4 regions of the Streptomyces longisporus genome follow, and region 2 is predicted to be linked to each of the others. Evidence: riboswitches for the same ligand, from Rfam matches in the RefSeq annotation. Region 2 holds a riboswitch; each other region holds the start of a gene.

Region 1 (6,933 bases), on a different contig from region 2:
GAGCGCAGCACGCGCGTGTGCTCGGCGGTGCGCTCCTTGATGATCGTGCGGTAGGAGACGATCATGCGGTTCGCCGCCTTGCCGTCGCCGAGGAGCTCGCGCAGCTGATCGATCTCGCCGTCCCGGACCATCTTCCAGAACCCGGAGCCGTCCGCCGGGTCCGACAGCGGCAGGTTCACATTGCGCACGCCCGGCAGCTCGACGTCCGGGCCCTCCAGCTTCTGGTCCGCCGCATTGCGGAAGTCGAAGATCGTGTGCAGCCCCAGGGAGGACAGGAACTCGGCGTCCTCCTCGGTCGCGTGCGCGAGGTGGCCGCTGCGGAACAGCACCCCGTGGCGCACCCGCCGTCCGTCCACCGTCGGAAGTCCTCCCACGTCACGGAAGTTGCGGACTCCGGCGAGCTCGGGTTCGGTCGACGGGATCTGCTGCGTCACGGGGGCTCCTCCCAGTCCGCCCGGCCGGCGCGGCTCGTCGTCGGGCGCTCTCCCGACGATACGACATGGATTCCTGAGGCAATGAGTTGTCCACAGGCGTTGCGACCAGGCCTCACGTGCCTTGATGATGTTGCGGATTGGTCGCACCTGTTCGAATGTGTGAGGGCTTGATGCTGGAGATCGCAGACAACGGACGTACGTGGCTCCTCTCGGGGCCGGCCAGCAGTTACGCCGTCCACCTGACCGGGGACGACGAGCTGCTGCACCTGCACTGGGGCCCCCGGATCGCGCTCGCCGACGCCGAGGCACTCGCCGTCCGCCCGCTGCCCGACTACTGGCCCTTCGAGTCCCCGCTCGACGGGCGCGAGGAGTACCCCGTGGAGGGCGGCCCCCGCTTCGTGCGGCCCGCCCTGTCCGTGCGCAGCGAAGAGCGGCGCGGCACCGAGTGGCGCTTCGAGCGGTACGAGGCGGAGGGCGACCACCTCCGGCTGGGCTTCCGGGACGGCGGGCTCGCGATCACGCTGCACTACCGGATGCGGCACGACGTCGTGGAACGCTGGGTGACCCTCGGCAACGAGGGGCCCGCCCTGGAGCTGCTGCGGGCCGACTCCGCGACCTGGACGCTGCCCGATCGTGAGGAGTGGCGGCTTTCCCAGCTGCACGGCCGCTGGGCCGCCGAGTCCCGGCTGACCGCCTCGCCTCTCACCTACGGTGAGAAGATCATCGGCAGCCGCCGCGGCCACACCGGCCACCAGCACCTGCCCTGGGTCGCCCTCGACACCGACGCCACCGAGGAACGCGGCGAGGTCTACGGCTGCGCTCTGGGCTGGTCGGGTTCCTGGCGGATCGCGGTGGCGCAACTCCCGGACGCGCGCGTGCAGATCACCGGCGGCGCCGGTTACGACGACTCCGGGCTGCTGCGCCTGGAGCCGGGGGAGTCGTACACGAGCCCCGTCTTCGCCGGTCTGTGGAGCGACGGCGGCTTCGGTGGCGCGAGCCGCGCCTGGCACGCCTACCAGCGCGCACACGTCATCCCGGACGCCGACCAGGACCGGCCGGTGCTGTTCAACTCCTGGGAAGCCACCGAGTTCGACATCTCCGAGGAGCAGCAGGGCGCCCTCGCGCGGCGGGCCGCGGCCATCGGCGTCGAGCTGTTCGTGGTCGACGACGGCTGGTTCGGCAAACGCACCAGCGACCGCGCCGGACTCGGCGACTGGACGGTCAACCGGGACCGCTTCCCGAACGGCCTCAAGCCCCTCGCGGACTATGTGCACGCCCTGGGGATGCAGTTCGGCATCTGGGTCGAGCCCGAGATGGTCAACCCGGACAGCGAGCTGTATCGCGCCCACCCCGACTGGGTGCAGTTCCAACCGGGACGGAAGCGGACGGAATTCCGCAACCAGCTCGTACTGAACCTGGCCCGGGAAGACGTCCAGGAATACCTCTGGGAGCAGCTCCACGCGCTCCTCTCCAGCGCCCCGATCGACTATGTGAAGTGGGACTTCAACCGCTGCTTCACCGACGCGGGCTGGCCGGGGGAGCCCTATCCGCAGCGCCTCTGGGTCGATCATGTCCGAGCCCTGTACGCCCTGTTGGACCGGCTGCGGGCGGCCCACCCGAATGTCGCCTTCGAGTCCTGCTCGGGCGGCGGCGGACGGATCGACCTCGGGATCATGAGCCGTACGGACCAGGTGTGGACCTCCGACAACACCGACCCGCTCGACCGGCTCGCCATCCAGCACGGCTTCAGCCAGATCCACCCCGCGCGGGTGATGGCCGCCTGGGTCACCGACAGCCCGAACACCCAGCTCAACGGCCGGATCAGCTCACTGCGCTTCCGGTTCGTGAGCTCCATGGCCGGCGTGCTCGGGGTCGGCGGGGACCTCACCCGGTGGACCGAGGAGGAGCTCGCCGAGGCCGGCGAATGGGTGGCGCTGTACAAGGAGATCCGGCCGCTGGTGCAGCACGGCGACCTCTACCGGCTGCGGCCGCCGCGGGGCGGGCTGAGTGCGGTGCAGTACGTGCGCGGGGGCGAGGCGGTCGTCCTCGCCTGGCTCCAGTCGCAGAGCCATGGCGAGCCCGTGCCGGCGCTGCGACTGCGGGGCCTCGAACCGACAGCCTCGTATGAATGCCCTGAAACGGGCGAAATTCATAGCGGTGCCGTATTGCTGCATCACGGACTGCGTACCGGATTGCGTGGTGACTTCGACGCGGCAGTTTTCCGTCTGCGGCGCATCTGAGTCTTCTGTCCGGATTGGCGCTCCTTCGGCCCCTTCATTCCAACTCGCTCCTGAAGAGGGGATCCTGGGGCGGGGGTACGTGAGGAGGGTCATATCCGTGACGGTGCGTGGCGCGTCATGTCCACGTAATTCAGGTGCTTCACAAGGGCGTTTGACGGAGACGATCACCGGGGAATTCACGCAAAGTCACCGGGTTTTCTCTCAAGGGATCAATAGAAACGCATTCACGGGGAACCGGCACTTGTTTGCTTGCGTCCCGGTCGCTTACGTTCGCCACCAATCCGGACGGACGCCCAATCCTGCCGCCGCCCGGTGCCCGCACAACTCACCCGTGAACGGCAGGAGCGGGGGACCCACAGGTACAACCGCCTGTTCCGGTCTCCGGAACGGCTAGGGGTAAAGCCGCGTCGCAGGCGCGGCCGGGCATCTCCAGCCCGAACCCGACAGCTCACCTCGCAGGCGCCGGAGAGGAATTCGTCATGCCCGCGAAGGGTAAGCACCGCCGCCCGAAGCCCCAGCGCTTCACCCGCTCCATCGCCGTCGCCGGAACCGGTGGCGCCGCACTCGCTCTCCCGCTCATGGGGGCCACCGGCGCCCATGCCGCCACCACTCAGTCCGCTTCCCAGACGGTTTCGAAAAAGGCCGTCCAGTCCCTTCCGGTCGTAGAGAAGAAGGCGACCCAGAAGAGTGCCGCCGGCCATGCGGGCGTGCGGACCTATTCGGTGCGGACCGGTGACTACCTCTCGAAGATCGCCGAGGAACAGCATGTCGCCGGCGGCTGGCACAGGCTCTACTCTGACAACCGCCGGGCCGTCGGTGACGACCCGTCGCTGATCCACCCGGGCCTGAAGCTGACGATCGGTCGGAAGGCCGCGACGGACACCACCGAGCCGTCGTCCTCGTCCGCCTCGAAGACGTCCTCGTCGGCGGCCAAGGCGACCGCCACCAAGGCCTCCGAGTCCGCCCCCACCGGCTTCACCCTCCCGGTGATCGGCGGCACCATCGGCACCGGCTACCACGTGGCCGGCAGCATGTGGTCCAGCGGGTACCACACGGGCGTCGACTTCGTCGTCCCGACCGGCACCTCCATCAAGTCCGTGGGCGCGGGCACCGTCGTCTCCGCGGGCTGGGGCGGCGCCTACGGCAACCAGGTCGTCGTCAGGCTCGCCGACGGCTACTACGCCCAGTACGGCCACATGTCCCAGATCTCCGTCTCGGTCGGCCAGACCGTGGCCGAGGGCCAGCAGCTCGGCCTCTCCGGCGCGACCGGCAACGTGACCGGCCCGCACCTGCACTTCGAGATCCGCACCACGCCCGACTACGGTTCCGACGTGGACCCGGTCGCCTACCTCCGCTCGAAGGGCGTCGGCGTCGGCTGACCTCCCCTCGCAACCACCTGCCTGACACACCGCCGAAGGCCGGACCCCGATCCCCGGGTCCGGCCTTCGGTGTGTCCGGCCGCGCGCACGTGTGCTGTGTTGCGTTCGTGACGCCCGCTCCCCGGACGACCTCTTCGCCACCCGGCGCGGCGGGGCTTCGGCCAGCGGCCGTATACAAGGGGGCACTTCGCGTTCCGGACCACCTGGAGCCATTTCCGGATCGCCGACTTCAGGGTCGGCGGCTCGCCCCGTACGATCGCTGACGCCTCAACATCCCTGGTCGGAGGGTTATTCCGGGCTTGGCGAACACTTTAGAAGTGGCTTATCTCACCGCGCGTCAACCCTTTCCTACGGTCGCGTAGGTCACATTCGAAGGTGAATCATGGTCGATGTGGCAGACGATTCGAAGAGTGACAGCAGATCAGTGATCGGGTCGTACGTTGCGGTGGGGGACAGCTTCACCGAGGGCGTCGGCGACCCCGGCCCCGACGGGGCGTTCGTCGGCTGGGCCGACCGGTTCGCGGTGCTTCTCGCCGACCGGCGGCCCGAGGGCGACTTCAGGTACGCGAACCTCGCCGTGCGCGGCAAACTGCTCGACCAGATCGTGGAGGACCAGGTACCGCAGGCCGTCGAACTGGCGCCGGACCTGGTCTCCTTCTGCGCGGGCGGCAACGACATCATCCGTCCCGGCACCGACCCCGACGAGGTCGCCGAGCGCTTCGAGCGGGCGGTGGCCCGGCTCACCGAAGTCGCCGGCACGGTCATGGTGACCACCGGCTTCGACACCCGAGGCGTGCCCGTGCTCAAGCACCTGCGCGGCAAGATCGCCACCTACAACGGGCATGTCCGGGCCATCGCCGACCGGTACGGCTGTCCCGTGCTCGACCTGTGGTCCCTGAAGACCGTCCAGGACCGCAGGGCGTGGGACGGCGACCGCCTCCACCTCTCACCCGAGGGGCACACGCGTGTGGCGCTGCGCGCCGGGCAGGTCCTCGGTCTCGAGGTGCCGGCCGACCCCGACCAGCCCTGGCCGCCGCTCCCGCCGCGCGGCACCCTCGACGTGCGACGGGACGACGTGCACTGGGCGCGCGAGTACCTGGTGCCGTGGATCGGCCGCCGACTGCGCGGCGAGTCGTCAGGGGACCACGTCACGGCGAAGGGCGCGCTGTCGCCGGACGACATCAAGATGCGGATCGCTTCGGTGGCCTGACGGGCGTTCGAGGGTCGGCTGAAACCGTGCTGGGCGGGGCGCTCGTGATGGCTTGGGAGCGGCCCTCGCTGCGGCCGGTGGTGAAGGTGAAACGGGCCCGGTGGCACGAGCCCCCGCCGAGTGCGGGGGCTCAGTGCTCCGAAGCCGTCAACGCCGCCCGCTCCAGCCCCAGTTCCCGGGCCAGCGCCTCGTCCACCCACTCCTGCGCCCGTGCCCGCGACACCGCACCGGCGTACGAGGTCAGCTGCACGGCGAGCCCGTCCAGCAGGGCGGTCAGCCGCAGGGCCGCGCCGTGCGGGTCCGGGCAGTGGAACTCGCCCGCGGCCACGCCCTCCGCGACGACCTCGGCGATCGCCGCCTTCCACTGCTTGTCCAGGTCGCGTGTGACCTCCTGCAGCGCGGGCTCGCGCAGTGCCGCCGCCCAGCCCTCGATCCACAGCCGCCAGCCCTTGGCCTGGCCCGTCGGCGCATACCAGCGCACCGCCGACCGCAGTCGCCGCAGCGCCGTCGTACGGCGGCCGAGAAGCTTGCGCAGATGCGCGAGGTCGTCCTCGGCCGCGAAGGTGAACGCGGCGGCGACCAGCTTTTCCTTGGTGGAGAAGTGGTACAGCACCAGCGCGTTGCTCACACCGAGCGCCGAGGCCACGTCGGCGATCCTGACCGCCGCCACACCCCGCGCCTCGATCTGCCCGATGGCGGCCCGCAGCAACTCCGCGCGCCGCTCAGCCACACTCAACCGCACTCTCGCCACGCGGTCACCCTATTGCGTCGCCACTGGTGACGCCGGGCGAGGCCGACACTTGGCGGGTTCGAGAGGGTGCCCGTTGTCGGCCGTGCCCCTGCTCTGCTCGGATCGTCGTCACCGGTGCGGTGGCCGCCCGCGGGGTCGTCCCGTCGGCTTCCGTGCGGGTCGGTATCTGTTCGGTCGGGGTGCGTATCGAGCGGCGGGTGTGGGCGAGCGCCTCCTTGGCGCGGGTGAGGTCGGCGTTTGGCGGGTTCGAGGGGGTGCGCGGTGTCGGCCGTACACCTGCTTGCTCTTTCCCGGGGGTGCCGGGATGTCGGGCACGCGTGCCCGGACCGTCGTCACCGGTACCAGCCGAAGCGTTCCGCGATCACCGGCAGCCGGTCCGCGACGATGGCGTGGGTGGCCGCCCGCGGGGTCGTCCCGTCGGCTTCCGTGCGGGTCGGTATCTGTTCGGTCGGGGTGCGTATCGAGCGGCGGGTGTGGGCGAGCGCCTCCTTGGCGCGGGTGAGGTCGGCGTTTGGCGGGTTCGAGGGGGTGCGCGGTGTCGGCCGTACACCTGCTTGTCCTTTCCCGGGGGTGCCGGGATGTCGGGCACGCGTGCCCGGACCGTCGTCACCGGTACCAGCCGAAGCGTTCCGCGATCACCGGCAGCCGGTCCGCGACGATGGCGTGGGCGGCCGCCCGCGGGGTCGTCCCGTCGGCTTCCGCGCGGGCCAGCATCTGCTCGGTCAGGGTGCGCATCGAGCGGCGGGTGTGGGCGAACGCCTCCTGGGCGTCCGCGCCGATGTCGCCGAACAGGGTCCACCACCACCAGGCGTTGGTCCCGGAGTTGACGACCACGTCCGGCAGCACGGTCACCCCGCGCGCGGCCAGCAGCTCCTCCGCCTCGGGCAGTACCGGCATGTTGGCCGCCTCGACGATCCAG
Region 2 (6,933 bases):
CGTCTTCGGCGACGAGACCGCCGCCACGCCCGAGGAGGTCAAGGAGCACTGGCTGCGCACCAAGGCGGTCGAGAAGCAGCGCACCTCGGTGACGGAGGGCATACCGCTGGGCCAGCCGGGCCTGGCCCTCGCGGCGAAGCTGGCGTCGCGGGTGCGGACGGCGGGCCTTGCGGTTCCGCTGCCCCAAGCCGAGGGCGTGGGGTACGAGTTGCTCGCGCTGGCGGTGCGCGCCGAGGCGGAGGGCGTGGACCCGGAGGCCGCGCTGCGGGCGGCCGCCCGCACCTACCGGGACGCGATCAAGGAGACGGAGGGCCGGAGCCGGTCAGGTGGCGGTGAAGCGCACGGGCAGGTCTCGTAGCCCCCGCATGATGAGCCCGCCCCGCCAGCGCAGCTCGGCGGGGTCGGCGGCCAGTTCGAGATCGGGCAGGCGGCGCAGCAGCGTCTCCAGGGCGGTGCGGCCTTCGAGACGGGCCAGCGGGGCGCCGAGACAGTAGTGGATGCCGTGGCCGTATCCGAGGTGCTGGTTGTCCCGGCGGGAGAGATCGAGCGTGTCGGGCTCCGAGAACCGGGCCGGGTCGCGGTCCGCCGCGGCCAGGACCACCAGGACCGGGTCGCCGGTGGCGATGCGCTGCCCGCCGATGGTCAGCGGCTCGGTGGCGAAGCGCCAGGTGGCCAGTTCCACCGGGCCGTCGTAGCGGAGCAGCTCCTCTATACCGGTGTCGAGCAGTGCGCTCTCACCGCGCCCGATCGACTCCTGGAGCCGCTGCCGCTGCCCGGGATTGCGCAACAGCGCATAGGTCCCGTTGCCGATCAGGTTGATGGTGGTCTCGAAGCCGGCGAAGAGCAGCACGAAGCACATCGCGGCGGCCTCGTTCTCGGTCAGGTGCTCGCCGTGGTCGGAGGCGCGGATGAGGCCCGAGATCAGGTCCTCGCCGAGGTCGCCCCGCTTGCGGTGGATGAGTTCGGCGAGATAGCCGCGGATCTTCTTCACGGAGCGGGCGACGCCGCCGCGCGGGCCGCCGCCGTGCCGGATCATCATCCCCGCCCAGTCGCGGAAGTCGTCCTGGTCCTCGCGCGGGACGCCGAGCAGATCGCAGATCGCATAGATGGGGAGGGGGAAGGCGAAGTCGTGGATGAGATCGGCCTCGCCGTGCGGCGCGAACCGGTCGATGAGGTCGTCCGTCAACTCCTGCACCCGCGGCGCGAATTCGGCCACCCGCCGGGGGGTGAACGCCTTGGAGACGAGGCGGCGCAGCCGGGTGTGGTCCGGTGGGTCGATATTGAGCAGATGCGTCATGAGATTGGCGCTGCGCTCACCCGGAATACCGGTCCTGCTCTTGCCCTGCGCGTCCTCGGCGTGATGCTCGGGGTTCTTCGAGAGCCGCCCGTCCGCGAGCGCCTGACGTGCGTCGGCATACCGGGTCACCAGCCAGGCCTCGACCCCGCTGGGAAGTTTCGTCCAGTGGACGGGGGAGTGCTCGCGCAGCCAGGCGTAGGCCGGATACGGGTCGCCGGCGAATTCCCAGGTGAAGAGTTCGGGAGCGGTGTTCGGGACGTTCACAGGACGACCGTATCGGGAGCCCGCAGGTGGATGGACCGCCGCAGCGAACGGGCCAAAGATGATGCGCGTTCAAGTCTGTGATCTTCACGTGATCTACGCGGCATTAACTTGTGACAAGTGATCGGCACCGGCTACGTTCACGGACCAGCGCGGCGGTATCGAACGCCTGTCGGTGTCATGTGCCGCGCGGTCATTGCTGTCTCGCGAAAGGCCTCCGCATGCTCTCCGGGAACGGTCGACACCGTCGCCCCCGTCAGGCTCCGGCCATCCTCGTCGCGGCCGGAGTGACCGGCTCCGCCATCGCGATCCCGCTCTTCGCCGCGGGCGGCGCCAGCGCCGCCGACGGCACCACGTGGGACAAGGTCGCCCAGTGCGAGACCGGCGGCTCCTGGAGCGAGAACAGCGGCAACGGGTTCTACGGCGGGCTCAAGTTGACCCAGGAGAACTGGGAGAAGTACGGCGGCCTCGACTATGCCCCGAGGGCCGACCTCGCCAGCCGCAACCAGCAGATAGCCGTCGCCGAGAAGCTCCTGGACGACCAGGGTGTCGGCGCCTTCCACACCTGCGGACTGACCTCCGGGCTCACCAAGGACTCGGGCTCGGCCGCCATCGACACCGGTGTGCTGGGCGGCGGTTCCGGTTCGTCCGATTCATCCGGGGCATCCGACTCCACGGGTCTGTCCAACTCCTCGGGCAGCGCTTCCGATGGGTCCTCTTCGTCGGATTCGTCCTCCGGCTCGTCCTCCAGTGCCTCCCCTTCGACCTCCGCGAGCGCGACGGACAACTCCACCGAATCCGGCACATCCGCCTCGCCGTCCACCTCTCCGTCCAAGAAGGCCACAGGTAACCCACAGGGCGCCGACAACTCGTCGACAGACAAGGCGAAGGTGGACGACTCGGACAATCCCGAGCCTCCGGCGTCCACTTGGACCCTCGTCGACACCGGCACGACCGGCACCGGCCGCCACCGTGGCGCCAGCGCCGACGAGACGGCCGGCAAGGCCGCCGACAAGACCAAGACGGACGGCGGCACGCACGACACGTACACCGTCCATGCCGGCGACACTCTCGCCTCCATCGCCGACTCCCTTGGCCTGGACGGCGGGTGGCGTGCGCTCTACGCCGCGAACAAGGACGCCATCGGTACCGACCCGAACCACATCTTCGCCGGTCAGACCCTGAAACTCGGTGCCGAATAGGGCGAAAAACAACGGGAGTTCACGTCACACTTCGCCACTGAATGTCCGGATTGGTGAAAGTGTGGGATGAGTCTCAGAAGCCCTGATCGTCTTTGAAATTCGACGGATCGCGTGTCTACCGTCGTCACCGCTCGTCAACACGAGCCCCGGCTGCCGCAACGCCGAATCCTGCCAGCGGCCGTACGGGAACAGTCGTCGCGTAAAGCGCCGTAGGCAGGAGCGGGGGACCCAAGGTAGGTGCCTGCCCGGGCAGTTGACGGGCGGCTAGGGGTGTAGCCGTGTCTCGTGAGAGCGAGAGCACGGCCGGGCAACTCAACCGGCCCGAACCCGACAGCTCACCTCGCAGGCGTCGGTGAGGGGATCGAACCATGCTGTTTTCCGGTAAGGGCAAGCACCGTCGTCCGTCCAAGGCCACCCGCGCCGCCGCGCTGGCCGGCGTCACCGGTGTCGCCATCGCCGCTCCGCTGATGGCGGCCGGCAACGCCTCCGCCGCCACCGCCTCCGAGTGGGACACGGTCGCCCAGTGCGAGTCCGGCGGCAACTGGGCCATCAACACCGGGAACGGCTACTACGGCGGCCTGCAGTTCTCCGCCTCCACCTGGGCCGCGTACGGCGGCACCGCCTACGCCCCGCAGGCCAACCAGGCCTCCAAGGCGCAGCAGATAGCCGTCGCCGAGAAGGTCCTCGCCGCGCAGGGCAAGGGCGCCTGGCCGGTCTGCGGCACGGGCCTGTCCGGTGCCGCCTACAACGGCAGCGCCCCCAGCATGAACACCAACCGCTCCACCGACTCGCAGGCCGCCTCCCGCTCCGCCGAGCGCCCGGCCGCCAAGACCGAGAGCACGAAGAGCACGAAGACCGTCACCACCCCGACCGGCAAGAAGGTCAAGAAGGGCGACGGCGAGTACAAGGTCGTCAAGGGCGACACCCTCAGCTCGATCGCCGAGAAGCACGGCGTCAAGGGCGGCTGGCAGCAGCTGTTCAAGCTGAACAAGGGCATCGTCGAGGACGCCAACCTCATCTACCCGGGCCAGCAGCTGCACCTGAAGTGATGCAGGGCTAGAGCCACCCCCGTCCCCCACGGGCTCCCCGCTCCGGTGCGTGTTCCCCCGTACGCACCGGGGCGGGGTTCTTTTTGCTCCCCCTCTTTGTTCCGTTCGGAAACAATTTACTCTCGGTTCTGCCCAAGAGGTGGTCGGCAGCGTGGCCGATCGGCCTTGGGCGGTTAGGCTCATCCCGCAGAGCCACCGCGCTACTGCCGTAGCCGTGTCACATCCAAGAAGGAGATGCTCGTGCCGTCCATCGACGTCGTCGTAGCCCGGGAAATCCTGGACTCCCGAGGCAACCCCACGGTCGAGGTCGAGGTCGGCCTCGACGACGGCAGCACGGGTCGTGCCGCCGTCCCGTCCGGCGCCTCCACGGGCGCCTTCGAGGCCATCGAGCTCCGCGACGGTGACCCCAACCGCTACCAGGGCAAGGGTGTCGAGAAGGCCGTCCTCGCCGTCATCGAGCAGATCGGCCCGGAGCTGGTCGGCTACGACGCCACCGAGCAGCGCCTGATCGACCAGGCCATGTTCGACCTGGACGCCACCGACAACAAGGGCTCCCTCGGCGCCAACGCCATCCTCGGCGTCTCCCTCGCCGTCGCCCACGCCGCCTCCGAGGCCAGCGACCTGCCGCTCTTCCGCTACCTGGGCGGCCCGAACGCGCACCTGCTGCCGGTGCCGATGATGAACATCCTGAACGGCGGCTCGCACGCCGACTCCAACGTGGACATCCAGGAGTTCATGATCGCCCCCATCGGCGCGGAGTCCTTCTCCGAGGCCCTGCGCTGGGGCGCCGAGGTCTACCACACCCTCAAGAAGGTGCTGAAGACCAAGGGCCTGTCCACCGGCCTCGGCGACGAGGGCGGCTTCGCCCCGAACCTGGAGTCCAACCGCGCCGCGCTCGACCTCATCATCGAGGCCATCAAGCAGGCCGGCTACGCCCCCGGCGAGCAGATCGCGCTCGCGCTCGACGTCGCCGCGTCCGAGTTCTACAAGGACGGCAAGTACGAGTTCGAGGGCAAGTCCCGCTCGGCCGCCGAGATGACCGAGTACTACGAGGAGCTCGTGGCGGCCTACCCGCTCGTCTCCATCGAGGACCCGCTGTTCGAGGACGACTGGGCCGGCTGGAAGGTCATCACCGACAAGCTGGGCGACAAGGTCCAGATCGTCGGCGACGACCTGTTCGTCACCAACCCGGAGCGCCTGGCCCGCGGCATCGAGGAGGGCACCGCCAACGCCCTGCTCGTCAAGGTGAACCAGATCGGCTCGCTCACCGAGACCCTGGACGCCGTCGAGATGGCCCAGCGCAACGGCTTCAAGTGCATGATGTCCCACCGCTCCGGCGAGACCGAGGACGTCACCATCGCCGACCTCGCCGTCGCGGTGAACTGCGGCCAGATCAAGACCGGCGCCCCGGCCCGCTCGGACCGTGTCGCCAAGTACAACCAGCTGCTGCGCATCGAGGAGATCCTCGACGACGCCGCGGAGTACGCGGGCCGCAGCGCGTTCCCCCGCTTCAAGGGCTGAGCAAAGGCTCCAGGGCTGACCCATCCTGGGCTAAGCCTTAGCCAGTCGTACGTACGTCCCCGTACCGGTCCCGTACCGTGTGCGGGGACGTACACGTGTGACGGGAGGCGGGGACATGGCCGTGAAGGACCGGGACCGGTTCTCCACCGCGACCAGGATCAGGCTGCTCGGCGAGCAGACGGCGGCCCGGGTCTACCGCTCCCAGACCAAGCGGCAGGCCCGCCGGTCGCGGCTGACCGGCCGGGCGGCGCTGCTCGCCCTGGTGCTGTGCTCGATGGTGGTGGCGCTGGCGTACCCCATAAGGCAGTACGTCTCCCAGCGCTCCCAGATCGCCGATCTCCAGCGGCAGCGGGAGCAGGCCAGGGCGCGGGTCGAGCAGCTGCGCGACCTCAAGGCGCGCTGGCAGGACGACGAGTACGCCGAGCAGCAGATCCGGCTGCGGCTGCACTATGTGCTGCCCGGGGAGACGAGCTACGTCGTGATCGACCCGAGCGTGGCCAAGCAGTCGCGCTTCGAGCAGGGCGCGGGCCACCGCCCCTGGTACACGAACGTCTGGGACGGGGTCGACAAGTCGGACGCATCCGACCAGTGATCAGGCCCTGCGCCCAGTGATATCGACAGAGGAATTCAGTACAGGCATGGATACGCCCCCGCCGCCCACCCCGCGCACCGAGCCCACCGACGCCGATGTCGAGGCCTTCGAGCAGCAGCTCGGGCGGCCGCCGCGCGGGCTGCGCGCCATCGCACACCGCTGCCCCTGCGGCCAGCCGGACGTCGTGGAGACGGCCCCCCGCCTGCCGGACGGCACGCCCTTCCCGACGACGTACTACCTGACGTGCCCCCGTGCCGCCTCGGCGATCGGCACGCTGGAGGCGAACGGCGTCATGAAGGAGATGACGGAGCGGCTCCAGACGGACCCGGAGCTGGCCGCCGCCTACCGTGCCGCGCACGAGGACTACCTCGCGCGCCGTGACGCCATCGAGGTCCTGGAGGGCTTCCCCAGCGCGGGCGGTATGCCCGACCGGGTGAAGTGCCTGCACGTACTGGTGGGCCACTCGCTGGCCGCGGGCCCCGGCGTCAACCCGCTGGGCGACGAGGCGATCGCGATGCTGCCGGAGTGGTGGCTGAAGGGCCCGTGCGTGCAGCCGCTGGTGGCGCCCGACCCGGCGGACGAGATCCCCGGCGAGGAGGGTGAGGTCACCGACCCCACCGAGGTCCGCAGCGGCTTCTTCGCGTACACACCCCTCGTCCCCGCCGGCTTCAGCCGGGTCGCGGCCGTGGACTGCGGTACGAACTCCATCCGGCTTCTGGTCGCGGACGTGAACCCGGCCACGGGCGAACTGCTGGAGCTCGACCGGCGCATGACGATCGTGCGGCTCGGACAGGACGTGGACCGGACCGGGCGGCTGGCCCCCGAGGCGCTGGAGCGGACGTTCGCGGCCTGCCGGGAGTATGCGGAGGTGATCCGTGACCTGGGCGCCGACAAGGTGCGGTTCGTGGCCACGTCGGCCTCGCGGGACGCCTCGAACCGCGACGAGTTCGTACGGGGCGTCGTGGACATCCTGGGTGTCGAGCCCGAGGTCATCTCCGGCGAGCAGGAGGC
Region 3 (6,933 bases), on a different contig from region 2:
CCCCCCGCCCCGGCGAGCATGTGCCGCACATCCCCGGAGTGTCCGTCCGGCATACCCGGGCCAAGGGGGAGCCCCGGTTTCCGGACGGGCCGAAGGCTGATCCTGCCGGGTCGCACTTCGAGCGGCGGATCCGGAGCTTTCAGCCACGGCGGAGCCGGGTGACCGCCGGGCAGGCGGATGCGCTGCAGCGGCTGTGGCCCAAGTGGGGGCTGGACGTCGACGGGCAGCGGACCCTCGATCTCGGCGAGCTGTTCGGGAACGGCAATCCCGTCGTGCTGGAGATCGGGTTCGGGATGGGTGAGGCCACCGCGCAGATGGCCGCAGCGGACCCGGACACCAACATCCTCGCCGTGGACGTGCACACCCCGGGGCAGGGCAATCTGCTCAACCTCGCCGACCACGACGGGCTGTCCAATGTCCGCGTGGCCAACGGGGACGCGATCATCCTGCTGCGCGAGATGCTCACCCCGGATTCGCTGGACGGGCTGCGGGTCTACTTCCCCGACCCGTGGCCGAAGAAGCGCCATCACAAGCGGCGGCTGATCCAGCCGGAGTTCCTCGACCTCGCCGCGGCCCGCATCAGGCCCGGCGGCATCGTGCACTGTGCGACCGACTGGGAGCCGTACGCCGAACAGATGCTCGAAGTCCTGACGGCGCATCCGGAGTTCGAGAACACGCAGCCAGAGGGCGGTTTCGCGCCCCGTCCCGACTTCCGGCCGCTGACCCGTTTCGAGGGTCAGGGACTGGACAAGGGACATGTCGTGAATGACCTGCTCTTCCGTCGCGTACAGCACCACAACCAGCCCCCCACCGGCGCCTGAAGCCCCACGGCCCTGCGGGTCATCCGAAGTACCGTCGCGGGCGGCGCCCTCCCTCGTTAGGGTCAATGCCGTGGCCACCTTTCCCCCGTACCCGACGCATCCGCCACACCCCGGCGTCCCGGCCGGCGGTGCGCTCGGGCACGCTCACTGGTGGCAGCGCAGAGCGGTGCGGTACGGCGCGCTCATCACTCTGCTCGCCCTCTCCGGGCTCGTCATCCTCGCCCTGGTGCGCGAACAGACAGGCACCGAGGGGTTCCTGGTAGGGCTCGGGCTGGCCGTACTGCCCGTGCCGCTGCTCATGGCGGCGTTCCGCTGGCTGGACCGCGTCGCGCCCGGGCCCTGGCGCAATCTGCTGTTCGCCTTCGCCTGGGGGGCCTGTGCGGCGGCGCTGATAGCGATCGTCGCCAACAGCTTCGCCACGAAGTGGATAGCGACGGCGACCGCCGACCCGTCGAGCGCGGACACCCTCGGCGCGACCGTCATAGCGCCCATAGTCGAGGAGTCCTCGAAGGCGGCGGCCGTGTTGCTCGTCTTCCTGTTCCGCAGACGGGACTTCACCGGGATCGTCGACGGGGTGGTGATAGCCGGGGTCACCGCCACCGGCTTCGCTTTCACCGAGAACATCCTCTACCTGGGCACCGCCTTCGGCACCGACCAGCTCACCGGCGACCGCGGTATCGCCTCCGTCACCGCGGCGACGTTCTTCGTGCGCATCATCATGTCCCCGTTCGCCCACCCGCTGTTCACCGTCCTCACCGGCATCGGCTTCGGCATCGCCGCGCTCTCCGCGGAACGCCAGCACCTGCGGCGCGTCCTCGTCCCGCTCTGCGGCCTGCTGCTCGCGATGAGCATGCACGCGATCTGGAACGGCTCCTCGAACTTCGGCGAGTACGGCTTCTTCGCCGTGTACGCGGCCTTCATGGTCCCCGCGTTCGGCCTGCTGACCTGGCTGGTGATCTGGACCCGCCAGCGCGAGCTGCGCACCGTGCGCGAGGAACTGCCCGCATACGCCGTCGCGGGCTGGCTCACCCCCGCCGAGCCCTACGCCCTCGGTTCGATGCGGGCCCGCCGACTGGCCCGCGAACACGCCGCCCGGCACCTCGGCAAGCCCGCCGCACGCGAGGTCGCCCAGTACGAGGCGTACGCGACCTCCCTGGCCTTCCTGCGGCACCGGGGGCGCCGTGGCCGCGCCGGCGCCGACTTCGTCGTCAGGGAACGGGAGTTGCTGCACGAGCTGTGGCGCCGCCGCGAGGTGGCGCGCCCGGCGCTGGACCACGCGGCACGGATGACGGCGCCCCCGGTGCCGGTGGCGGCGCCGCCCTGGCCGGTGTACGGGGCGTACGGGTACCCGGCGGTGCCGAATCCCGCGTACAACCCGTACCGGTCGTAGAGCCCGAGCAGGTCAGGCAGACGCTTCCGTCAGGCGGGCGACCTCGGCCTCGGTGAGCGCCAGTTCGCCCACCGCCAGCAGCGCCGGGAGCTGCTCCACCGTCCGCGCGGACGCGATCGGGGCGGCGACCGTCGGCTGGGCGGCGAGCCAGGCCAGGGCGACCGTGGCGACCGCGGCGTCATGGGCCTGGGCGATCTCGTCGAGGGCGGTCAGGACCCGCCGGCCGCGCTCGCTCTCCAGGTACTTGGCGGCACCGCCGGCCCGCGGGCTGTCGACGGTCGTGCCGGGCCGGTACTTGCCGGTGAGGAAGCCGGCGGCGAGGGAGAAGTACGGGACGGCGGCCAGGCCGTAGCGGGCCGCCAGGTCCTGCAGCTCGCCCTCGTAGGTGTCGCGGGAGACCAGGTTGTAGTGGGGCTGCAGGGCCACGTACTTGGCCAGGCCCTCGCGGTCGGAGAACTCCAGGGACGCGCGCAGCCGGTCGGCGGAGATGTTGGACGCGGCGATGTGCCGGACCTTGCCCTCCTTCACCAGCTCGTCGAGCGCTCCGATGATCTCCTCGACCGGCACCTCGGGCTTGTCGAAGTGGGTGTAGTAGAGGTCGATGTAGTCGGTGTCGAGGCGGCGCAGCGAGGCCTCTGCGGCGGCCTTGATGTTGGCGGCGGACAGGCCCTGGAAGTCGGGGTGCTGGCTGACCTTGGTCGCGATGACCACGTCGTCGCGGTTGCCGCGGGCCCTGACCCACTTGCCGATGATCGTCTCGGACTCGCCGCCGTGGTTGCCCTCGACCCAGGCCGAGTAGGCGTCGGCGGTGTCGACGAAGTTGCCGCCTGCGGCCGCATAGGCGTCGAGCACGGCGAAGGAGGTGGCCTCGTCGGCGGTCCAGCCGAAGACGTTGCCGCCCAGGGAGAGCGGGAAGACCTCGAGGCCGGAGGAGCCGAGCTTGCGCAGAGAAGGAGAAGTCATGCTCTACGTCAACGCCCGCCCCGAAGGCCGGTCTTCCGCGGCGGGCGCAAAGATCCCGTAAACAAGCGGATTACGGCACTCCGGGTACGGACGGAGAACGTACGGGTCTCAGGGGTTGAGGCCCTTGCTGCGCAGCCACGGCATCGGGTCGATGCCCGTGGCCTGGCCGTCGGGGTGGACCTCCAGGTGCAGATGCGGGCCGGTCACGTTGCCGGTGGCGCCGATGCGGCCGATGACGTCACCCGTGCTGACCTTCTGGCCGACGCTGACGCTGATCGACGACTGGTGGCAGAACCAGAGCTGCGTACCGTCGTCGAGGGTGAGGATCGTGCGGTAGCCGTACGCCCCCGCCCAACCGGCCTCCGTGATGGTGCCGGAGTGGATGGCCTTGATGAGGGTGCCCGTGGGGGCGGCGAAGTCGAGGCCCGTGTGGTAGCCGGAGGACCACATGGAGCCGGACTGACCGAAGGTGCCGGTGATCGTGTAGGAGACGACCGGCAGCGTGTACTGCTTGGCCAGCTCGGCGAGCTTCGCGTCCTCGGCGGCCTTCTTGACCGCCGCCTCCGCCTTCTCCTTCGCGGCGGCGGCCTTGGCCGCGGCGTCCTTCTCGGCCTTGGCGGCGGCTTCGTCGATCTGCTGCGCGAGGGCCGCCTCGCCGGCTGCCTGGCTCTTGCTGTCGATCTGGACCTGCTGCGACGCGGCCTGCGCCATGATCCGGTCGCGCAGCGCCTCACCGGCGCCCTGCGCGGTGCCCGCGGAGGTGGTGGCGACGTCGCTGAGCGCGGTCGCGGAGCCCTTGGGGGCGTCGGAGCCACCGCCGAACACATGGCTCACGGAGGCGAGATCGGGCATGGAGATCGACACCGGCGGCTTGCCGGTGTTGGCGCTGGCCATGCCGCCCGCGCCGACGGCGGCTATGACGCCGACGCCGAGGACGGTGGAGCTGCGGGCGAGTCCCCCGCCGCGCTGCTTGGCGACGCGGTGCCGGCCGCGGACCGGGGCGAGGGAGTCCTCGGTGGGATTCCACTCCTCCCAGGGGCCCTCGTCGGTGCGTCGGCCGGCGAAGCCGAAGGGTTCGGTGCTCGGCACGAACGGGGCTGCCGGGGCAGGCGGGTTGGACGCCACGTGGGCGTGCTCCTTTCCTTCCTTCTCGCCTACCGGGTTAGCTGACGGGTTCGGAGCAGGAAGGTCTCCTACGCGCGTATACCTGCCGTGCTGCCACGGCGGTGTCGGCGCGATTCACCCCAGGGTGGTGGTTCCCCGGTTCCCTTGCGGGATTCGGCGCGTGCGCACGGAGCCGCCTCTTGTGACGGCTGGGACGACCGCGCTGCGTTATCGAACGTTAATAGACCCGGGGTGTCGTTTCCAAGGTGTTCTGCTTGATCATTAACCTTTCTGACCTGGACAGACGGCGCATGAACGGCGAAAAACGGGCGAGTTGACCGCGCCTCAGAAACCTCAGGGCCGTCGTACGGCGAGCAGCGCCATGTCGTCCGCCATGGCCTCGCCGGCGTATCTGCGCACCTCCCGCGCGAGGGTGGCGAGCAGCGCGGCGGGCTCGTGGAAGACCCGGCCGGCGAGCCGGTCCGCGGGTTCGAAGAACCGCCCGTGCTCGTCCCGTGCCTCGGACAGCCCGTCGGTGTACAGCAGCAGCGTGGCCCCGCTGCGGAACGCGATCTCCTCCGCGCGGTCGGGCCGGCCCCCGAAGTCACCCATGCCGAGCGGCAGGGCGGGCTCGCGGGCGTCCAGGGTGTGCACGGTGCCGTCCGGGCACAGCAGCAGCGGGGGCGGGTGGCCGCGAGTGACGATGCGGACGACGCCCTCGCCGTGCGGAAGTTCGGCGAGCACGGCGGTGGTGAACCCCTCGAACAACTCGATGCCCGCGCGCCGCGCCGCCTCCCGCTCCAGCGCCCGCTCCAGCCGCTGCGCGACCGCCTCCAGCGTGGCCTCCTGCTCGGCGGCCTCCCGGAACGCCCCGATGACGACGGCGACGGCGGCCACCGCCCCCATCCCCTTTCCGCGCACGTCGCCGACGACCAGCCGTACGCCGTGCGGGGTGTCCTGCACGGCGTACAGGTCCCCGCCGATGGAGGCATCGGCCTGCGCGGCCTCGTACCGTGCCGCGATCGCGAACGCCCCGATCCGTTCGGCGGGTTCGGGCAGCACCGCGCGCTGGACGGCCTCGGCGATCTCGCGCTGCGAGGCGAGTTCCTCGCGGCTGCGGCGGACGAGGAGGTTGATGAGGACGGCCAGGACGGAGACCGTCGCGATGGTGGCCAGCTCGGTGATCGCCTCCACCTGGAGGAGGATGCCCACCTGCGCATGGATCGCGGTGACGACCAGGACGGTCGCGAGGCCGGTGAGGAGCGTGCCGCGGCGCGAGTAGAGCGGGGCGGCGACCAGGGGGGCGGCGGTGAAGATGGGGCCTGCCGTGAACCGCGAAGGCGTGAGGTAGTCGTAGAAGGTCCCGCCGACGATCAGCAGCGCCGGGAGCAGCCGCACGAAGGTGCGTGCGTATGAGATCGGCCCCTCCTGCTCCACCCCTCCAGGTTTCCCGGTACGGCGGCACGGGGCGAGCCGGATGACCCGACCGGGGGAAACACTCAGGGCCGGAGTCCAGTGACTGGACTCCGGCCCTGAGCCTTGAGTAGCGGGGACAGGATTTGAACCTGCGACCTCTGGGTTATGAGCCCAGCGAGCTACCGAGCTGCTCCACCCCGCGTCGTTGTGTCACCAGCATACGCCATCCGCGGGGCTGTCTGCGCCAGGGTTTGGGTCCGCCCTCTTTCACCTGCGTTTTCGGGTCCGCAGGCCTCGGTCAGGCGGCCGGGTTGTCCGCGTGGGTGAGGGTCTCCCAGGAGACGAAGAGGTCGTCGGTGCCGGCCGGGCGGGTCTGCTCGACCAGCTTGTGGGCGGCCGGGACGGGGGTGCCGAGCCGGTTCTCCAGATGGTTGAGGGCGACCTCCAGGTCGGGGCCCATGTTCCCGACGACCCTGCCGCCGCACAGCCAGCGCGGGGGTTTGGCGCCCATCTCGTAGCGGGCGTGGAAGTCGAGGGCCGCCTTCAGCCGGTCCTTGACGTCGCCGTACAGGTCGACGCCCTGGTGCCAGGCGGTCTCGGCGATGTGCGCCGTGGCGGCGAGGGAGTAGCCGACGTGCTTGAAGTTGCGGCAGGTCTCCTGCGCGATGCCGTCCTCGAACTTCGTCTCCTTGAACCAGTACGTCTCCAGCTTCTGCACGGTGTTGGCGTCGGAGCCGGCCGGGGTGAGCGGGATCTTGCCGTCCTTGCGCAGATAGAAGTAGTCGGGCACCAGGCCACGGAAGCGTTTGACGGCGGCGTCGAAGGTCTTGTGGTCGTCGGTGAAGACGGCGATCCCGATGGCGGCGTCGGTCATCGCGAGGTCCCAGTTGCCGTTGTAGTCGGGAAGGTCCCTGGTGACCTCGGGGAGGTAGGCGGTGCGCAGCATGGCCGTGAACCGCCGTACGCGGTCGGCGGGCCAGCCGGCGCCCGGTGCGTACCGGATGATCTCCGCGGCCCGTGCCCAGGTCGACCCGGCCCAGGAGGCCTGCAGCTGGGCGTCCTGCGCCGTGTGCCGCTTCAGCTGCGCCGACCAGGCGTCCATGATCTCCCGCGCCTTGAGGGCGTGCTGCCGCTCACCGGTGACGCTGTACAGAAGGGCCTGTGTGTAGGCGGCGATGGCGTCCTGCCGCTCCTCCAGACAGCCCTTCGCCCCCTTGCCGCCCCAGGGGCAGTTGACGA
Region 4 (6,933 bases), on a different contig from region 2:
CCGGTGACGCTGTGCCGCCTGCTGTTCTTCAGCAGCTCGGTGAAGTCGACCTTGACGCCGCCGTTGGTGCCCTTGGCGCCCTGGTGGATGTGGAGCATGGTCGGTTTGCCGGTGCCACGCCAGGTCACGGCGACGGACACCTTGTCGTCCTGCACCTTGATGAACTCGAGAGCGGCGCCGTCCTGGTCGCCGACGGCCGGACCGCCCGCCACGGGCACCTCATTGGCCCCGCGCAGACCGGCGGCCAGAAGGGTTCCCCCGGCGTCGTCGGACGCGGTCCCTGCGGTGGCGTGGGCCGGGATCGCCGCGGCGGCGATCCCCCCGGCGGCGGCCACCGCGACAGCGGTGGCCATCAGGCTCTTACGGTGCCTGGAGAACGTCGTCTTCATGCCCATGATTCTGTTTTCTCCCCGTGGACCGGCCGACACCCCCTGCGTCGGCCTTCTGGGGATGACTACGGAAGCGATCTGACTCTGGACTCAGTCCAGGTTTGTGACATGCATCACATCGCCCGAAGCGTGGGTCAGAGGGCCGCTCGACCGACAGCTCAGCCGGCCCGGTGCACCACGGCGTCGCACATCTCCATCAGCGCGAGCTTCGCATCGCACTCCTGCAGCGGAGCCAGGGCCGCCCGCGCCTCCTCCGCGTAGCGCACCGTGTCCCGCCGCGCCTGCTCCAGCGCAGGATGCGCCCGCAGCCCGGCGAGCGCCTCGGCGTGCCGCGCGTCGTCGCTCAGGTCGGAGTCCAGCAGCTCGCACAGGGCGATGTCCTCGGCAAGCCCCAGCCGGGCCGCCCGCTCCCGCAGCCGCAGCACCGGAAGCGTGGGAACCCCCTCGCGCAGGTCGGTGCCCGGGGTCTTGCCGGACTCTCGGGACTCGGAGGCGATGTCCAGTACGTCGTCCGCCAGCTGGAAGGCGACTCCGAGCCGCTCCCCGTACTGTGTGAGCACGTCCACGACCGTCTCGTCGGCGCCCGACATCATCGCCCCGAAGCGGCACGACACGGCCACCAGCGAGCCCGTCTTGCCGCCGAGCACGTCCAGGTAGTGGTCGACCGGGTCCCGGCCGTCCTGCGGCCCCGCCGTCTCCAGGATCTGCCCGGTGACCAGGCGCTCGAACGCCTCGGCCTGCACCCGGACCGCCTCGGGCCCGAGGTCGGCGAGGATGTGCGAGGCGCGCGCGAACAGGAAGTCGCCGGTGAGGACCGCCACCGAGTTGCCCCAGCGGGTGTTGGCGCTGTCCACGCCGCGCCGCACGGCGGCCTCGTCCATCACGTCGTCGTGGTACAGCGTCGCCAGATGGGTCAGCTCCACCACCACGGCCGACGGCACGACCCCCGGCGCGTACGGGTCGCCGAACTGGGCGGCGAGCATCACGAGCAGCGGACGGAACCGCTTCCCGCCCGCCCGCACCAGGTGCTGGGCGGCCTCCGTGATGAAGGGCACCTCACTCTTGGTGGCTTCGAGCAAACCTTCCTCGACGGCCGCCAATCCGGCCTGGACATCGGCTTCCAGAGCCTGGTCCCGCACGCTCAGCCCGAACGGCCCGACGACGGTCACGAGGGGTCTCCTGTCTGCTGGTGTCTACTGGCGGTTACACGGTTTGTCGATAGGTCGCTGACATCACTCAAGTCAGCGTATCCGGTCACCTTTCGATCACCGATGCCGCCCACCCGTCCAGCCTGGGCGGTATCGGATCACGACCGGTATGTTTTTGATCAACCGATAAGAACGAATATCTATCGACTTGTCTATCGGGGTGTCGGCCGACGCGCCTCTCGGCGTGTCCCCCGGCGCGTCCGTACGAGTCGGCACGCCCGATCGCCCCTCCCTCACGAAACGACTCACGAGGACCTCCGGATCCCGGCACGGGGCGCTCGACGGGCGACCGTCATGACAACGACGTGCACCACACGCCAGGTTCCGCTTTCGCCCCCCAATGAGGCGATGGACGGCTGGTTGACCACGAGTTGGGGTCATTGCCCTATTTGCCGTTCTTGCGGATGCCGGTGACTTGACTCACACGGCGGCTCGGACCGACAAGCGCGGCCCCCTCGCCGGTTCCCCTCCCCCGTACGCGAGTTGAGCCTTGGCAACCGCAAAGGATCAAGTGCCCCATAAGCCTCAGCCCAAGGTCAATAGGTGTGATCTGTGAAGCCGACACTTGTTCCCGCCATGTGCTCTCGCATACGTTCCCGGCCAGTCGGGTGGACGCCGAATCCTGCCGCCGCCCGGGCACGACCATCGACCAACTCACTCGCACGGCAGGAGCGGGGGAACCAGGTAGGCCGCCGGACCGGGCATCGTCCCGGGCCGGCTAGGGGTGAAGTCGCGTTGCCGTACGGCTGCGCGGCCGGGCATCTCCCCGCCCGAACCCGACAGCTCACCTCGCAGGCGACGGAGAGGATCCCGCCATGCCTGCAACAGGTCAGCACCGTCGTCCCAGAAGCAACCGCCTCGCCCGCAAGCTCGCCGTCACCGGTACGGGTGCCGCCGTTCTCGCCCTCCCGCTCATCGGGGCGAACAGCGCGTCCGCGGCCACCCCGACCGTCGCCAACGTGAAGTCGATGGGCTACGCCGACAACCTCGACGGCTGGATCCGGGGCGCCCTCCAGGTCATGAAGCAGAACGGCATCCCGGGGACGTACAACGGCATTTACCGCAACATCATCCGCGAGTCCTCGGGCGACCCGGCCGCCATCAACAACTGGGACTCGAACGCGGTCGCCGGCACCCCGTCCAAGGGACTGCTGCAGGTCATCGACCCGACGTTCCTCGCCTACCATGTGCCCGGCACGGCGATGAACCCCTTCGACCCGATCGCGAACATCACGGCCGCCTGCAAGTACGCCGCCGCGCGGTACGGGTCGATCGACAACGTGTTCGGCGCCTACTGAGCGCTCCGCGGGATGTGCGGCAATGTGCCGTCCTTCCTCTGCGGCGTCGTCGTGGCTGGTCGTGCGGTTCCCCGCGTCCCTTGAGGGCGCTGCCGAACCGCACCGGACTTCGCCGAGGCCGCTTGGAGTTCCCCCAGTTCCCCGAGTTCATGGAGCTCGTCGAGTTCCATGAACTCGAAGAACAGTCGCTCGAGGACGACGGCGATGCCGTCGTCCTCGTTCGACAGGGTGATCTCGTCGGCCACCGCCTTGAGTTCGGGGTGGGCGTTGGCCATGGCGACGCCGTGGGCGGCCCAGTCGAACATGGGAATGTCGTTGGGCATGTCACCGAAGGCGATCGTCTGCTGCGGGCCGAGCCCCAGGTGCGCGGCGGCCAGTGCGAGGCCCGTCGCCTTGGTGATGCCGCATGGCTGGAGTTCGACGGTCCCCGGCCCCGACATGGTGACCGTGGCCAGCGAACCCACCACCGAGCGCGCCGTCGCCGCCAACTCGTCGTCGGACAGGTCGGGATGGCGCAGCAGCACCTTGCTGATGGGTTCGCACCACAGGTCGGCGCGCCGGTCGACCCGGACCGCGGGCAGCGTCGGATGCGGCATCAGGTAGCCCGGTTCGATGAGCGTGAGTCCCTCCACACCGTCCTGGTCGACAGCCGCGTACACCTGGCCCACCTCGGCCTCGATCTTGCCGAGGGCGGTCTCGGCCAGTTCCCGGTCCAGGGTGACGGACCACAGCAGACGGTCCGCGCCCACGTCGTACACCTGCGCGCCCTGCCCGCACACCGCGAGCCCCCTGCTGCCCAGTTGGTCGAAGAGCGGCCGCACCCTGGGGGCCGGCCGGCCCGTCACGACCAGGTGCCGGGCGCCGGCCCCGGCGACCCGCGCGAGAGCGGCGAGGGACCGGTCGGAGAGCGTGTCGTCGCCTCGGAGCAGCGTGCCGTCCAGGTCGGTGGCGATGAGTGCATATGCGGTGGGTGCGGCCATGATCAGAGAATACGGACAGGACGCCCCACCGACTCATCGCGAACCGGACGACGGCCGATTGCCCCACCGTCCCTCGCTCAACTCCCTTATCCTTGTGGGCTCTTCATCGTCAGGCAGGGGCCCGCGGCCGCTGCCTAGCCGTGCGCTGCCGCCAGGTGTTTGGCCAGCCTCGGAGAGGCGAACTCGGTGCCGCACACGAAGCGCATCACCGGGCCGTACGACGCCGCGGCCGGCAGGCCGGTGAAGTACAGGCCGGGGACCGAGGAGACGTATCCCGCGCCCAGTTTGGGTGTGCCGCGGCTCACCGCGAGACGCGTGCGCAGCTCGTGGCCGAGGAAGTCCATGGCCGCGATGTCCACCCGGTATCCGGTGGCCGCGATGACATGGTCCGCGGACATATCCAGGATGCGGCCCGCGTGGGTGCGGACCGTCAGCTTGGGGGTGCCCTCGGCCGCGTCCGCCCGCACGATCCGGTCGACCTCGCTGACCTGCACCTTCCCCTCGAAGCGGTCGCGCAGCCACCATGCGCCGAGCGGACCGAGGACGCGCCGCACCAGGTAGTGGCGGGCCTCGGCCGGCAGATAGCGGTAGGGGTGCGGGTAGTAGCTGAGGGCCCACAGGGACCAGGCGCGGCCGAAGGGCGACTCCGGGCGCAGCTTCGGCTGCTTCCACGGCGGTGCGCCGAAGGCGACCCTGCCGCGGCCGCGGGAGACCACCCGCACCCGTGCGCCCGCCTCCGCCGCCAGTGCCGCCGTCTCCAGCGCGGACTGGCCGGCGCCGATCACGATCAGTTCCTTGCCGGCGTAGCGCGTGAGGTCGTGCTGCTGGGAGCTGTGGGAGACCGGGCCCGTGGGGGTGGGTCCGTCCGCGGCGGCGGTGGCCAGTTCGGCCGGCAGGTGCGCGAGGCCGGACAGGCCGGTCGCCACGACGACCGCGCGGGCGGTGAACAACTCGCCGGAGTCCAGCTTGAGTTCGAAGCCTCCGCCCCCCCGCCGGTCGACCGACACCACCCGCACCTGCTCCAGTTCGGGCACCAGCTTCTGCTGGAACCACTCGCCGTAGGCGATGAAGGTCTCGACGGGGATGATGTCCTCGTCCGTCACCAGCCGCCTGATGCCGGCGGCGTCGCAGTAGTCGGCGAGTGTGTGGCCCTGCTGCGGCGCGTCCAGACTGGAGGCGACCGGGGTCGACTTGAGGAGCATTCCGGCGGGCATGTGGTCGCGCCAGCTGACCATGGGCTCGCCGAAGACGCGGACCGGCAGTCCGCGGGCTCGGAGATGGGCGGCGGTGGACAGGCCGAAGGGCCCGGCGCCGATGACTGCAACCGGTTGAATCACGAAGTCCCTCCCCAGGACGCTCACTTCGTCACTTCGTGTGGTTCGTCTCGGGCTGCTGACCGGTCCGGCTAGCCGCCCGAACTGGTGGTGCTGCCGCGGCGGTTGGTCCGCCACAGCTGGTACAGGTGCTTCGCGCCCGGCCGTACGAAGCGCGCGAGCATCGTGAGGAACGGCAGCGGGTCGTCACCCGCGAGCCAGGCCAGCTCCGTCCCGCTCGCGTGCGCCGGTGCGTGCGGCGTCGTATAGCCGCTGCGGCGGTAGGCGAGCAGGGCGGGCAGGTCGATGTTCTCCACGATGTACCGGTGGCCGGCCCGCTGTTCCCCCTCCGGGACGGAGCGGCCGGTCAGGTCGAGATGCATGGCGCGGACGACGTCCACCCCCGACTCGTTCTCGAAGAGCCGGAACTGGGCGCCCATGCGTGGATTGAAGTCGAGGAGTTTGTACTGTCCGTCGCGCCGGTCGAAGCGCAGGTCGAGGTCGATGATGCCGCTGAAGCCGATCTGTTTGATGAAACGCGCGGCGATGTCCGCGAGTTCCGGGTTGTCGACCACGTACGCGTTCGCCGTCATCCCCGCGTGCGGCGGCCAGGAGCGCACCTTCACGCCCGTGAACATCGCGAGCGGGGTGGAGTCCTGGTCGAAGTAGGCGTGCACGATCCAGTCCTCGGCGTCCTCCCTGGGCAGGTACTCCTGGAGGATCACCCCGGGGCACTCGCCCCAGTCGCGGGCGAGACCGAGCAGGCCCTCGCGGGTGGCGATCCGCGTCGTGCCGTTCACCGCCGGCCGTTTGCGCCGTACGAACGCCTCACGGTTCTTGGCCACCACCGGGAAACGGGCCTTCTCGGCGAACGTGACGATGTCGTCGTACGACTGCGGGAAGGCGGCCGTGGGGCTCGGGATGCCGTGTTCCACGCACAGTTCGTGCAGGCCCTGTTTGCTCGCGAGGCGGCGCGGCAGGGCGGGCTCGACCCGCGGGAACAGGAAGCGGCCGGCGAGTTCGTCCTGGTGCTCGGCGATCAGGACGGCCGCCTCCTCGTCGGTGGGGACGAGGACGGTGGGGCGGCCGATGCGGCGCCCGATACGCAGCAGGCCCTCCACCAGACGGGCGGGGTCCTCCGTGCCGGTGGTCGGCCAGACGAAGGCTTTCTCGAGGTAGCGGGAGGAGGCGGCGGGTGTGTAACGGTCCTCGGTGATCGCGTACATGGGCACGCCCAGGCGGCCCAGGCTGCGGATCGCACCCACACCGCCGTGGTGCAGCGGGTAGTCGCCGAACTTGACGATCAGGCCGGGCACTTCACGGTCGGCCGCGAAAGGCACACTGCGCGTGCTGCTGGCCACGGGTCCCCCCACGCGTCCCCCCTACGGACCGGACCCACCCCGTCCGTGTCCCCCAAAGGACGCTAAGCCGGAATTGCCACGTCCGACAAGCCCAATTCGGACATTGCAAACTCTTTAGACACTGCCCAAGACGGGCCACGCGGCCGTAACGTGTGGCGCGGCCACCCAGCGGCCGTATAACGGTTCGCGCAGGTGGCACACGACAGACGGTTCGCGACACAGTGAGAGTGAGGCAGCACCCCATGCCCCCCTTCGATGTCCCCGAGGGCGATCCCTTCGGTCCGCACAACCTTCCGTACGGCGTCTTCTCCCCTGCCGGCTCGACGGAGCGGACCGTCGGCGTCCGGCTCGGCGACCACGTCCTCGACGCGGGCGCGGCGGCGC

Evidence for each region. Region 2 has a riboswitch for cyclic di-AMP ahead of ABD355_RS21595 (transglycosylase family protein). Riboswitches for the same ligand answer to the same signal wherever they lie in the genome.
Region 1: it holds a riboswitch for cyclic di-AMP, as region 2 does, so the genes downstream of both, ABD355_RS12825 (M23 family metallopeptidase) here and ABD355_RS21595 (transglycosylase family protein) in region 2, are expected to answer to the same signal.
Region 3: it holds a riboswitch for cyclic di-AMP, as region 2 does, so the genes downstream of both, ABD355_RS27900 (M23 family metallopeptidase) here and ABD355_RS21595 (transglycosylase family protein) in region 2, are expected to answer to the same signal.
Region 4: it holds a riboswitch for cyclic di-AMP, as region 2 does, so the genes downstream of both, ABD355_RS28655 (transglycosylase SLT domain-containing protein) here and ABD355_RS21595 (transglycosylase family protein) in region 2, are expected to answer to the same signal.

Annotation. Positions count from the first base shown of each region.
Region 1 is NZ_BAAASG010000007.1:273,777-280,709, forward strand. Features, by position in the region: gene ABD355_RS12815 (tyrosine-protein phosphatase) at 1-434, opposite strand, end outside; gene ABD355_RS12820 (alpha-galactosidase) at 605-2,674, shown strand; cyclic di-AMP (ydaO/yuaA leader) riboswitch at 2,991-3,149, shown strand; gene ABD355_RS12825 (M23 family metallopeptidase) at 3,154-4,053, shown strand; gene ABD355_RS12830 (SGNH/GDSL hydrolase family protein) at 4,478-5,263, shown strand; gene ABD355_RS12835 (TetR/AcrR family transcriptional regulator) at 5,394-6,014, opposite strand; partial or broken gene ABD355_RS12840 (glutamate dehydrogenase) at 6,347-6,508, opposite strand; gene ABD355_RS12845 (glutamate dehydrogenase) at 6,621-6,933, opposite strand, start outside.
Region 2 is NZ_BAAASG010000010.1:100,366-107,298, reverse strand. Features, by position in the region: gene ABD355_RS21610 (nucleoside triphosphate pyrophosphohydrolase) at 1-358, shown strand, start outside; gene ABD355_RS21605 (cytochrome P450 family protein) at 323-1,561, opposite strand; gene ABD355_RS21600 (transglycosylase family protein) at 1,780-2,760, shown strand; cyclic di-AMP (ydaO/yuaA leader) riboswitch at 2,956-3,124, shown strand; gene ABD355_RS21595 (transglycosylase family protein) at 3,129-3,809, shown strand; gene eno (phosphopyruvate hydratase) at 4,044-5,330, shown strand; gene ABD355_RS21585 (FtsB family cell division protein) at 5,446-5,922, shown strand; partial or broken gene ABD355_RS21580 (DUF501 domain-containing protein) at 5,969-6,370, shown strand; gene ABD355_RS21575 (Ppx/GppA phosphatase family protein) at 6,608-6,933, shown strand, end outside.
Region 3 is NZ_BAAASG010000012.1:462,743-469,675, reverse strand. Features, by position in the region: gene trmB (tRNA (guanosine(46)-N7)-methyltransferase TrmB) at 1-821, shown strand, start outside; gene ABD355_RS27910 (PrsW family intramembrane metalloprotease) at 892-2,211, shown strand; gene ABD355_RS27905 (aldo/keto reductase) at 2,224-3,174, opposite strand; gene ABD355_RS27900 (M23 family metallopeptidase) at 3,283-4,299, opposite strand; cyclic di-AMP (ydaO/yuaA leader) riboswitch at 4,312-4,468, opposite strand; gene ABD355_RS27895 (PP2C family protein-serine/threonine phosphatase) at 4,633-5,715, opposite strand; tRNA gene ABD355_RS27890 (tRNA-Met) at 5,823-5,896, opposite strand; gene ABD355_RS27885 (alginate lyase family protein) at 5,993-6,933, opposite strand, start outside.
Region 4 is NZ_BAAASG010000013.1:135,967-142,899, reverse strand. Features, by position in the region: gene ABD355_RS28665 (CHRD domain-containing protein) at 1-389, opposite strand, end outside; gene ABD355_RS28660 (polyprenyl synthetase family protein) at 548-1,558, opposite strand; cyclic di-AMP (ydaO/yuaA leader) riboswitch at 2,235-2,408, shown strand; gene ABD355_RS28655 (transglycosylase SLT domain-containing protein) at 2,413-2,895, shown strand; partial or broken gene ABD355_RS28650 (HAD family hydrolase) at 3,075-3,875, opposite strand; gene ABD355_RS28645 (NAD(P)-binding domain-containing protein) at 4,010-5,212, opposite strand; gene ABD355_RS28640 (carboxylate--amine ligase) at 5,281-6,549, opposite strand; gene fahA (fumarylacetoacetase) at 6,792-6,933, shown strand, end outside.